Regions from separate parts of the Nonomuraea sp. B1E8 genome, predicted to be linked through region 2. Evidence: predicted binding sites of a transcription regulator. Region 2 holds the regulator's gene; the other holds the start of a gene.
The links. Region 2 encodes HrcA, which represses chaperone genes, less so after heat shock. Its sites were predicted from a motif close to TTGGCACTCTCNNNNNGAGAGTGCCAA; they were not measured.

Region 1: the regulator HrcA is predicted to act here: its motif matches at 1,098-1,124, upstream of groL (chaperonin GroEL).

What each region holds. Positions count from the first base shown of each region.
Region 1 covers NZ_JBDPLS010000023.1:30,648-36,365, forward strand. The annotation lists gene thrC (threonine synthase) at 1-138, shown strand, start outside; gene ABGA98_RS43350 (MoaD/ThiS family protein) at 163-438, shown strand; gene ABGA98_RS43355 (cold-shock protein) at 680-880, shown strand; gene groL (chaperonin GroEL) at 1,233-2,861, shown strand; gene ABGA98_RS43365 (hypothetical protein) at 3,013-3,210, shown strand; gene ABGA98_RS43370 (YbhB/YbcL family Raf kinase inhibitor-like protein) at 3,263-3,793, opposite strand; gene ABGA98_RS43375 (AAA family ATPase) at 3,858-5,718, opposite strand, start outside.
Region 2 covers NZ_JBDPLS010000006.1:209,535-215,252, reverse strand. The annotation lists gene ABGA98_RS21670 (DUF3097 domain-containing protein) at 1-379, opposite strand, end outside; gene ABGA98_RS21665 (hypothetical protein) at 397-915, opposite strand; gene hrcA (heat-inducible transcriptional repressor HrcA) at 1,470-2,483, shown strand; gene dnaJ (molecular chaperone DnaJ) at 2,495-3,640, shown strand; gene ABGA98_RS21650 (16S rRNA (uracil(1498)-N(3))-methyltransferase) at 3,642-4,367, shown strand; gene ABGA98_RS21645 (hypothetical protein) at 4,383-5,030, opposite strand; gene ABGA98_RS21640 (SigE family RNA polymerase sigma factor) at 5,027-5,539, opposite strand.

The sequences.
Region 1 (5,718 bases), on a different contig from region 2:
GGGCAGCTCGACCCGGAGGCCGAGACCGTGGTGCTGAACACCGGCGACGGCCTCAAGACGCTCGACGCGATCAGCGGCGACGCCAGGCCCACGGCCGTGATCAAGCCCTCCCTCGACGCGTTCCGCGCGACTGTCTGACAACCAGGAAAGGCGAGGTAAACCATGAGCGTTTCTGTGCGGATTCCCACCATTCTGCGCACCTACACCGGGGGCAACGCGGAGGTCAGTGGCGAGGGCGCGACTCTTCGTGACGTGCTGGCCAAGCTGGACTCTGACTACCCGGGTATCGGCGCGAGAATCCTGGATGAATCGGGCAAGATTCGGCGTTTTGTCAACGTTTATGTGGGGGAAGAGGACGTCCGATTCGCCCAAGGGCTGGACACTCCGGCGCCGGAGGGCACCCAGATCTCCATCATCCCCGCCGTCGCCGGCGGTTGAGTGCGGCAGATCACACTTCGGCGAAGGCGCCCCTTGCGGGCGCCTTCTTCTTTTCCCAGCAATTCAACGTTGAACCGTCGATGAGAGGAAATGCGCAGTCTGCGGATTGACTCTGTTGCCAAACCCCGTGCCACAGGTATGGTCGAGGGCGATCGCCTGGCTGATTTTCCGTTAAGTCAGGCGATTACGGGTCTCGCGAAGGAATGGGCGAGGTCTGGGAGCCCAGTAAGAGGAGTCGGAAGTGGCGCAGGGCACCGTCAAGTGGTTCAACGCGGACAAGGGCTACGGCTTCATCGCGGTAGACGGTGGTAAGGATGTATTCGTCCATTACTCAGCGATCATGATGGACGGGTACCGCTCTCTCGAACAGGGACAGCGTGTCGAGTTCGAGATCACGCAGGGCCAGAAGGGGCCGCAGGCGGAGTCCGTCAGGACGGTCTGATTACCGCACTGGTATGCACCGGCGGGTTCGCACGGCAGCGCAGTCCGGGCGAACCGTCACCTTTCTTCGTCGATCCTGGTACGGCGAGCCGTGTGCGCGAACCGCGGCCAGCGGTGCGCCCACGGGGCGGCTCGCCGGACAGACGACTGACCTGGGGGAAGTGCCGACCACGGGTGAGTTCGCTTGCACTCGGCAGGGTAGAGTGCTAAACAGTTCGTTGGCACTCTGTGCAGCAGAGTGCCAACACCGGATCGAGACGATGGGGTCTGCCGAACGGAGATGCTGACCCATGCCGTCGCGGGCGTCGGCTCGGTCCACGACAAGCCACCCTGCATCTGGGAGGTCTAGCCTTATGGCAGCCAAGATGATCGCGTTTGACGAGGACGCCCGGCGCGGTCTCGAGCGCGGTATGAACCAGCTCGCCGACGCCGTCAAGGTGACCCTGGGCCCCAAGGGGCGCAACGTCGTGCTGGAGAAGAAGTGGGGCGCTCCCACGATCACCAACGACGGTGTGTCCATCGCCAAGGAGATCGAGCTCGAGGACCCGTGGGAGAAGATCGGCGCGGAGCTGGTCAAGGAAGTCGCCAAGAAGACGGACGACGTCGCCGGCGACGGCACCACGACCGCCACCGTGCTCGCCCAGGCGCTGGTGCGTGAGGGCCTGCGCAACGTGGCCGCCGGCGCCAACCCGATGGCTCTGAAGAAGGGCATCGAGGCGGCCGTCGAGCGGGTCAGCGAGGAGCTCTCCAAGCTGGCCAAGGACGTGGAGACCAAGGAGCAGATCGCTTCGACCGCCTCCATCTCCGCAGCCGACCCCGAGATCGGCGCGCTCATCGCCGAGGCGATGGACAAGGTCGGCAAGGAAGGCGTCATCACCGTCGAGGAGAGCAACACCTTCGGCCTCGAGCTCGAGCTCACCGAGGGCATGCGCTTCGACAAGGGCATGACGTCGATGTACTTCGTCACCGACTCCGACCGCATGGAGGCCGTGCTCGAAGACCCGTACATCCTGATCGTCAACGGCAAGGTCTCCGCCAACAAGGACCTGCTGCCGCTGCTCGACAAGGTCGTGCAGTCCGGCAAGCCGCTGCTGATCATCGCCGAGGACGTCGAGGGCGAGGCCCTGGCGACCCTGGTGGTCAACAAGATCCGCGGCCTGTTCCGCTCCGTGGCCGTCAAGGCCCCGGGCTTCGGCGACCGCCGCAAGGCCATGCTCAACGACATCGCCATCCTGACCGGTGGTCAGGTCATCGCCGAGGAGGTCGGCCTCAAGCTCGAGACCGCCACCCTCGACCTGCTGGGCCGTGCCCGCAAGGTGGTCGTGACCAAGGACGAGACGACGATCGTCGACGGCGCCGGTGACGCCGAGCAGATCTCCGGCCGGGTCAACGAGATCCGCGCCGAGATCGAGCGCACCGACTCCGACTACGACCGCGAGAAGCTCCAGGAGCGGCTGGCCAAGCTGGCCGGCGGCGTGGCCGTCATCAAGGCGGGCGCGGCGACCGAGGTCGAGCTCAAGGAGCGCAAGCACCGCATCGAGGACGCCGTCCGCAACGCGAAGGCGGCCGTCGAGGAGGGCATCGTCCCGGGTGGTGGCGTGGCGCTGCTGCAGGCCGGTGCCAAGGCGTTCGACAAGCTCGAGCTCAACGGCGACGAGGCCACCGGTGCGGGGATCGTGAAGAAGGCTCTCGAGGAGCCGCTGAAGCAGATCGCGGTCAACGCCGGCCTCGAGGGCGGCGTCGTGGTCGAGCGCGTGCGCAACCTCACCCCGGGTGAGGGTCTCAACGCCGCGTCGGGCGAATACGTCAACATGTTCGAGGCCGGCATTATCGACCCGGCCAAGGTGACGCGCTCGGCGCTGCAGAACGCCGCCTCGATCGCGGCGCTCTTCCTCACCACCGAGGCCGTCATCGCCGAGAAGCCGGAGAAGACCCCGGCCGCTCCCGCCGGCATGCCCGGCGGCGGCGACATGGACTTCTAGGTCCTGTTTAGCGAGGCACGTCCCAAAAGAGCGGTCCGGTTTTTCCGGGCCGCTCTTGCTTTTGTTTGACTGCCATTACGTTTCGCAATTGATTCGCTACTTCGAGTGAGAAAGGGTTGTCACCACATCACCTCATCGAAGGAGCAGATAAGTGTTCTCCCGCAGTAAGCGCATGCTGGGCGTCGCCGTTCTCGGCCTCGCCTCCGTGACCCTCACGGCCGTTCCCGCGCATGCCGACAACCCTGTCGTCTTCACCCAGACCGTGACCCGGAGCGGGCCGCTGTGCGCGCTGCAAGCCTGGGTGCCGCTGCTCGGCAACGTGGGGCCGCTGGCCAAGACCTGCGGCTAGCGCCCACGCGAAAGGCGCCCCACCAGCGTGCGGTGGGGCGCCTTTCGCGTCGTCAGACCCCGTAGTGGGGGATGAGGTGGCCGCGGGCCAGGGTGTTGGCGGTGATGTTGAAGCCCACCACCGCCGGGCTGGCGCCGCTGTCCAGGCCGAGCGAGTCGACCCCCAGCGCGTGGACCGTGAAGACGTAGCGGTGCGGGTCGCCAGGAGGCGGGGCGGCGCCGCCGTAGTCTTTCGTGCCGTAGTCGTTGCGGGCGTGCACCGCGCCCGCGGGCAGACCCTTGAACTCCGGGGCCGTGCCCGCGCCCGTCGGCAGCCCGGTGACCGAGGCGGGGAGGTCGAAGAGCACCCAGTGCCAGAAGCCGCTGCCTGTGGGGGCGTCGGGGTCGAAGCAGGTGACGGCGTAGGAGCGGGTCTCGGCGGGAGCGCCGGACCAGCGCAGCTGGGGCGAGAGGTTCTGGCCGGTCATGCCCCAGTCGTTGAAGACGTGCAGGTCGTTGAGTCGCTCGCCGTCCTGGAGGTCGTCGCTCTCCACCACGAGCGCGGGGACCGACGGCAGGTGTTCATGGGGAAGGGGCGCTGGCACGGCATCCTCCTAGGTTGAGAGCTCCTTGCCCAGCCATCCTAGAAGCGGCCGTGCCGGACGCCCGTCAGCCGGCCAGCTGTGCCGGCAGCGGCTTGTCGTGCAGGACCGTCAGCGAGGTCACCGCCCGGGTCAGGACCACGTAGAGCCTGGCCAGGCCGCGGGGCTCGGCCGCGACGATGTCGGCGGGCTCCACGACGACGACGTGGTCGTACTCCAGGCCCTTGGCGAGTGTCGCGGGCACGATGAGCAGGCGGTGCTCTTCGGCCGAGTCGGGGTCGAGAACGGCGTGGGGGAGGCCGGCGAGGGCCTCGGAGACCGCGTCGACCATCGCGTCAGGGGCGATGACGCCGATCGAGCCGTCCTTGGCCAGGGCCTCCTCGGCGGCCTGCGCGACCGAGCCGCCCTCGCGGACGGTGAGCGACCCGGCGCCGGGCCGCAGCGACTGCGGGGCGGCCAGGCCTGGGGCGATCGAGGGGAGCAGGCGGGCAGCGTAGTCGAGGACCTCCCTCGGCACGCGGAAGCCGAGCGTCAGCTCCGTGACCTCGCCCTCGTGCTGGCCCAGGTGGCCGAGCACCGACTCCCACGAACGCGTCGACCACGGCGTGGTGCCCTGGGCGAGGTCGCCGAGCACGGTGGCCGAGCCGTTGCGGCAGCGGCGGCCGAGGGCGCGCAACTGCATCTCGGACAGGTCCTGGGCCTCGTCGACCACGAGGTGGCCCAGCGACGGTGTGCGTTCCATCAGGTCGCGGAGCTCGTCGAGGAGCGCGGCGTCGGCGGCCGACCATTTGGCGGACTTCCAGCTCCGGTACGGCTTGCGCCACAGGAGCGTTTCCTGCTCTTCGGGCGACAAATCTGATTTAGCGGCTCGCGCTAGGAATTCCGGATCTGACAGCAAGCGGTGAAGGACCTGTTCGGGCGTCAGTTTGGGCCAGACCGCTTCCACGAGTTGTTTCACCGGTTTCGACCGGGCCACCGCGTCCTGCACCCGGTCGTCGGGCGACTCGCCGCGCTGCTCCATGCGTACGAGGACCATGTGGGCCAGCCGTTGCGCCAATGCCGCCCGGCCGGGGTTGTAGCGCGTGGTGCCGCGCAGGGAGGCCACGATCTCGCGTACTTCGTAGTCGGCCACCCGGTGCCGGTAGGCGCCCTTGGTGTAGACGAGGCCCTCCTCCGGTTTCACGATGTGCAGCCAGAGAGCGCGTTCGAGCACCGCCGCCATCCTGGCGTCGCCCTTCACCGCGGCCACCATCGGATCCTCGGGCGCGGCGTGCTCGCCGAGCAGGTCGGCCACCGTGGTCTGGTCGACCTTGACCTCGCCGAGCGCGGGCAGCACCGAGGAGATGTAGGACAGGAACGCCCGGTTGGGCCCGACGATCATCACGCCCGACCTGGCCAGCCGCTCGCGGTGGGTGAACAGCAGGTAGGCGGCGCGGTGCAGGCCGACGGCGGTCTTCCCGGTGCCGGGGGCGCCCTGCACGCACACCGTCTGGGCCAGGGTGGAGCGGACGATCTCGTCCTGGTCGGGCTGGATCGTGGCGACGATGTCACGCATCGGGCCGGTGCGGGGGCGTTCGATCTCCTCGGTGAGGATCCTGGACGGGCCGATCTCGACGCCTTCGCCGAGCGGCTCGTCCTCGAACGCGGTCAGCGCCCCGCCGTGGTAGCCGAAGCGGCGCCGGCGTGCGATCCCCATGGGGTCGGCGGGACTGGCCTGGTAGAACGCGCGGGACACCGGCGCGCGCCAGTCGATGACCAGCGGCCTGCTGTGGCCGTCGTGCACGTGGCGGCGCCCGACGTAGATCGTGGCGGGCAGGTCGTCGCCTTCTCCCTCGTGCCCATGGTCGCGATCGCTCGGCCCGTCGCTCTCTGGTCGCGGGCCCTTCCGCTCCGCGCGGTCGAGGCGGCCGAAGAACAGCGGGGTGTCG
Region 2 (5,718 bases):
GACCCCAGATCTTCTCCACGAGGGCGGCGTCGTGCACGCCCTCCACGTAGATCCGGCTCTCCCTGGCCACCCTGGCCCGCAGCCCTTGGACGGCGATCGAGCCCGACGCGCTGCGTCTGGTGCCCGTGAGGGCCGCCGCCGGGCGTACGAGTGTCACGGGCTTGCCCTCGAGCAGGAACGCCGCGGGCGCGAGCGGGAACAACCGGCGCTTGCCGAACCGGTCTTCGAGCGTGACGGCCTCCTTGTCGCAGGCCACCACCGCGCCGCAGAAGCCGCTGTCGGCGTCTTCCACGACGAGCTCCAGCTCGGCGGGCACTTTCGGGATCTTCCCCTTGCCCGGCCGGCGCCAATTCCCCGCAAGTACATCGCCCTCGTACACACGGGGACGGTAGCAAATCACCCGCCGACCGCAAGGCGCCTGCGCGACGCACCCCGGCCTGCCAGGACGACGATCGTGCCGATGACCGCGGCGAGCAGCCCCGCGCCGCCGATCAGCAACGGGGTGGCCGTTCCGCCGCCCGTGGAGGAAGCGTCCCTCCCGATGCCGTACCGTACGGCGGCCTGCTCCTGGTGGGTGCAGACCAGCTGGTAGTCGCCCCTGGCGGGCGCGTTGACGACGAGGAACTGCTGCCAGGTCGTGCCACCCTCCGTGACCTTCGGGATGCCCGGGGTCTTGGCCAGCCTGGCCGGTCCGGAGATCTCGCACGAGTAGTGGACGGCCGTGTCGCTGGCGATGTAGACGGCCGGTCTGTCCGCGGGGTCGATCGGCACCGTGACGCTTTCGCCGGACGCGAACGCCTTGGTCGGCGCCAGGCCGGACGCGCCGGTCCCGCCGCCGAACATGACGGCGGCGGTGATCAGGCACACGACGGCCACGCCCCAGACGGCTGCCAGCCACCACAGGGGCGGCGTCACGGCCTTCGGGTCGATGCGGGGCGGGAACTGGGGTTGCCCACCATGGGGCCCGTACTGCGGCTGCGGGCCGTACTGGGGTTGTTGCGCGTACGGCCCGGGCTGGCCGTGGTACGGCGGTTGCCCGTACGGCGAAGGCTGACCGTAGCCCGAGGGCTGATCATAGGGTGGCGATGGATGCCCGAACTGCGGCGGCCGACTGTAGCCAGGCTGTGAGTCCGCCTGAGGCTCGGGTTGGGAGTTCGGCTGAGAGCCGTAACCGGGCTGGGAACCTGGCTGGGGGGTGTAGCCCGGCCGGGAGCCTGGTTGCGGGCCGTGCTGCGGAGGTTGGGGCTGACCTTGGTCGGGATCCTGCCCTGGCGGCTGGTCGGACGACGGGGGCTGGGAATCGTCGGTCATGTGCGCAAGTGTGAGGCCTGTCCCTTCCTGGAAGCTAGAAGCAGGACGGGACACGGTGTTATCGCACCTTGTGGGCGAGAGCCGTACACTTGGCACTCGGGAACACAGAGTGCTAGAGCCTGTGTTTTCCCCATGGCACGAGGGCAGGAGGTGAGCGCGTGCTTGACGAACGGAAGCTGGCGGTGCTCCGCGCCATTGTCGAAGACTACGTGTCGACCAACGAACCGGTGGGCTCCAAGGCGCTGGCCGATCGCCACAACCTGAAGGTCTCCCCGGCGACGGTCAGGAACGACATGGCGGCGCTGGAGGAGGAGGGATACATCACGCAGCCGCACACCAGCGCGGGCCGGGTGCCGACGGACAAGGGCTACCGCCTGTTCGTCGATCGGCTCTCGCAGGTCAAGCCGCTGTCGGGGGCCGAGCGCCGGGCGATCGAGACGTTCCTGGCGGGCGCGGTCGACCTCGACGACGTGGTGACCCGCACGGTTCGCCTGCTCGCGCAGCTGACCAGGCAGGTGGCGGTGGTGCAATACCCGACGCTGACCCGTTCGACGGTGCGGCACGTCGAGCTCGTCCCGCTGCACGACCGGCGGGTCATGCTCGTGCTGATCACCAACACCGGCCGCGTCGAGCAGCGGGTGATCGAGCTGCCCGAGGTGGTGGAGGAGGCGCGGATCGCGCACCTGCGCGCCGTGCTCAACTCCTGCCTCGACGGTTGCGGCCTGGCCAGCGTGCCCGACCTGGTGGCAGACCTGCCCGAGCGGTTGCCCGCCGAAGACCGGCCCGTCGTGGCGACGATCCTGTCGGTGCTGCTCGAGACCCTGGTCGAGCGGCACGACGAGAAGATCGTGTTCGCCGGGGCGGCCAACCTCGCCGGCGCCGACTTCTCCACCGGCCTCCGCGACGTGCTGGAGGCGCTGGAGGAGCAGGTGGTGCTCATGCGGCTGCTCGGCGAGACCACGTCCGACACCCCGTCCGCGCTCACCGTGCGCATCGGCTCGGAAAACCCCTACCTGCGGGGCACATCCATCGTCGCGACCGGATACGGTTCTGGCGACAACCAACTGGCCCGGCTCGGGGTGCTGGGACCCACGAGGATGGATTATCCAGTGACGATGGGCGCCGTGCGCGCGGTGGCACGCTACGTCAGCCAGATCCTGGCTGCATCTTAAGAGGTCGATAAGTGGCAAACAGCGACTATTACGCCACCCTCGGGGTGCGCCCTGACGCCAGTCAGGACGAGATCAAGAAGGCCTACCGCCGGCTCGCCCGCGAGCTGCATCCCGACATGAACCCCGATCCTGAGACCCAGGACAGGTTCAAGGAGATCACGCAGGCCTACGAAGTGCTGTCCGACCCGAACAAGCGCCAGATGTACGACCTGGGCGGCGACCCCTTCGGCGGCGCCGGAGCGGGTGCGGGCGCCGGAGCCGGCGGGTTCGGCGCGGGTTTCCCCTTCAGCGACATCATGGACGCCTTCTTCGGCACCGCGGCCGGCGCCAGGGGCCCCCGTTCGCGTGCCCGCAGGGGCCGCAACGCCACCATCAGGGTCGAGCTCGACCTGCGCGAGACCGCGTTCGGCACCACCCGCGAGCTGGTCGTCGACACGGCCGTGATCTGCGAGGTGTGCCAGGGCGCGGGCGCGGCGGCCGGCACCCACCCCGACACGTGCGACATGTGCAACGGGCGCGGCGAGATCTCCCAGGTCACCCGCTCGTTCCTGGGCCAGGTCATGACCTCGCGGCCGTGCCCGCAGTGCGGCGGGTTCGGCACCATCATCCGCAACCCCTGCCAGGAGTGCTCGGGCGACGGCCGGGTGCGCACCCGGCGGACGATCAAGGTCCGCATCCCCGCGGGCGTCGAGGACGGCACCCACATCCAGCTCGCCGGCGAGGGCGAGGTCGGTCCCGGAGGCGGCCCGCCCGGAGACCTGTTCCTCGAGATCGTCGAGCGGCCTCACGAGATCTTCGAACGGCGCGGCGACGACCTCCACTGCACCGTGCAGATCCCGATGACGGCCGCCGCGCTGGGCACGGTGCTGACGGTGGAGACGCTCGACGGCGCCGAGGAGATCGACGTCCGCCCGGGCACCCAGTCGGGCCAGGTCATCACGATGTACGGGCGCGGCGTGCAGCGGCTCAACGAGTCCGGCCGGGGCGACCTGCTGATCCACGTCAACGTCGAGACGCCGACCCGCCTCGACACGGCGCAGGAGGAGCTGCTGCGCGAGTTGTCCAGGCAGCGCGGCGAGGAGCGGCCTCCCGGCAAGTTCGCCCCCGGGCAGCAGAGCTTCTTCTCCCGCCTGCGCGACGCCTTCAACGGCAGGTGACGTGACCGTCCCCGTCTTCCTGTCGCGGGAGCTGGACGGCACGGAGCTGACGCTCGACGGCCCGGAGGGGCGCCACGCGGCCTCTGTCAGGCGCCTGCGGGCCGGCGAGCGGGTCGACCTGACCGACGGCGCCGGCTCCGTCGCCGAGTGCGTCGTACGCGAGGTGCTGAAGGACGCGCTCAGGCTCGACGTGATCGGCCGGCACACCGTCGAGCCGCCCAGCCGGCGGCTGGTCGTCGTCCAGGGGCTGCCCAAGGGCGACAGGGGCGAGCTGGCGGTCGAGATGATGACCGAGGCGGGCGTCGACGTCATCGTGCCGTGGTCGGCCGCCCGGAGCATCACGCAGTGGAAGGGCGACAAGGTCGCCAAGGCGCTGGGGCGCTGGCGGTCCACGGCACGTGAGGCGGGCAAGCAGGCCCGCAGGTTCCGTCTGCCCGAGGTGGCCGACCTCGCCTCCACCTCGCACGTCGAGCGGCTGCTGTCGGAGGCGGCGCTGGGGCTGGTGCTGCACGAGGAGGCCGCCGAGCCGCTGTCGGGCGTGGAGTTGCCGGCGGGCGGCGACATCGTGGTGGTCGTGGGACCTGAGGGCGGCGTCTCCGCGGACGAACTCGACAGGTTCCGCGCGGCGAAGGCCGTGCCGGTGCTGCTGGGGCCCACGGTCCTGCGTACGTCCACGGCGGGCGTGGCGGCGGCGGCCGTGCTGATGACGCGTACGGGGCGCTGGTAGGGCCTCTGAGGGCTGTCAGGGCGCCGGCTGGGAGGCGTCGAGGAGCGGGCTGCTGCCGCCGGTGGGCGTCTCCTCCACGACGTCGCCCGGCGGGCACTCCTCCATCGGGCACGCCGTGGGCTCCATGGACGTCTCTTCCGGGGTGGGCGTCGGGCTGGGGGTGCTCGTGGGGCAGTCGGGCGCCGGCTCGGCCGGTACGACGGTCGTCGACGGGCACGTGGTGGGCGTGGGGCTGGACGAGGGCGACGGCGCCCTGGTCGAGTCGGCCGTCTTCGAGGTCCGCGGCGTCGGTGACCTCGACTCGGGCGGCACGAAGACGACCTCGGAGCGCGAGGGGACGGGCTTCTTCGGCGGGGGCTCGTGCGAGCGGGTGGTGGAGGAGTTGGACGGGACCTCGGAGGACTCGACACCGGCGGGCTGCACGGGGCTCTCCTCGGTGATCTGGGAGCGCAGCCCGGGAACCGTCATCACGATCGTCCCCGCCACGAGAAGGGCACTGGCGGCGGCCGCCCCCGCGCGCCACCAGAACAGGTTGCGAACGCCGCGCCGCTCGATGCGGGCACGGATGATCTCCAGTCCTTCCGGCGAGGGTACGACCGCGTCCGCCTCCGCACGGAGCGCACGACGCAGCGCGTCGCCGTACTCGTCGGGGGGCTGGGTCATGACATTTTCTCCAGAACGGATCGCAACGCGGCCATGCCACGAGCGGTGTGGCTCTTGACCGCCCCCTTGCTGATGCCCATGGCGTGAGCGATCTCAGCTTCGGACAGATCACCGTAATAGCGTAGGACCAGTGCTTCTCTCTGTCGGGTCGGCAGGGCTCGTAACGCCTCGATGACGGCGGAGCGTTCCAGCTCGCCGATCGCGCCGTTCTCGGCGCTCGGGGCGTCAGGCAGGCCCTTGGGAGCGTACTTCTCGACGACCGCGCGGTGACGCAGCACGGAGCGGGACCGGTTGACGACGGATTGACGCAGGTAGGCGAGTGCTTTGTCGGGATCACGCAGCCTACGCCATGCGCCATGAATGGCGACGAACGCATCCTGCACGACTTCCTCAGCGGTTGCCATGTCGCGCACCAGCAACACAGCGAGACGCACCAACGACCGGAAATGCGCGCTGTAGAGCGCGGTAACGGCCATGTCGGCATCCCACCCGACCGGCACCGCCCCCATCGACCTGTCGGCCAGAAGGGTTTCGGTGGTCACATCAGTGGGACGCGCGGCCTTCCCAGAGGGTTTACGCTCTTCCGGTTCTTGAGGTTTCCCCGGTTCCTTAGGGTGCATTACCCAGTCGTGTTCCTCGCCAGGTGGCGCTCGCCCGACCCTGAATCGTGTTCTTTTTTGCTGAAGTG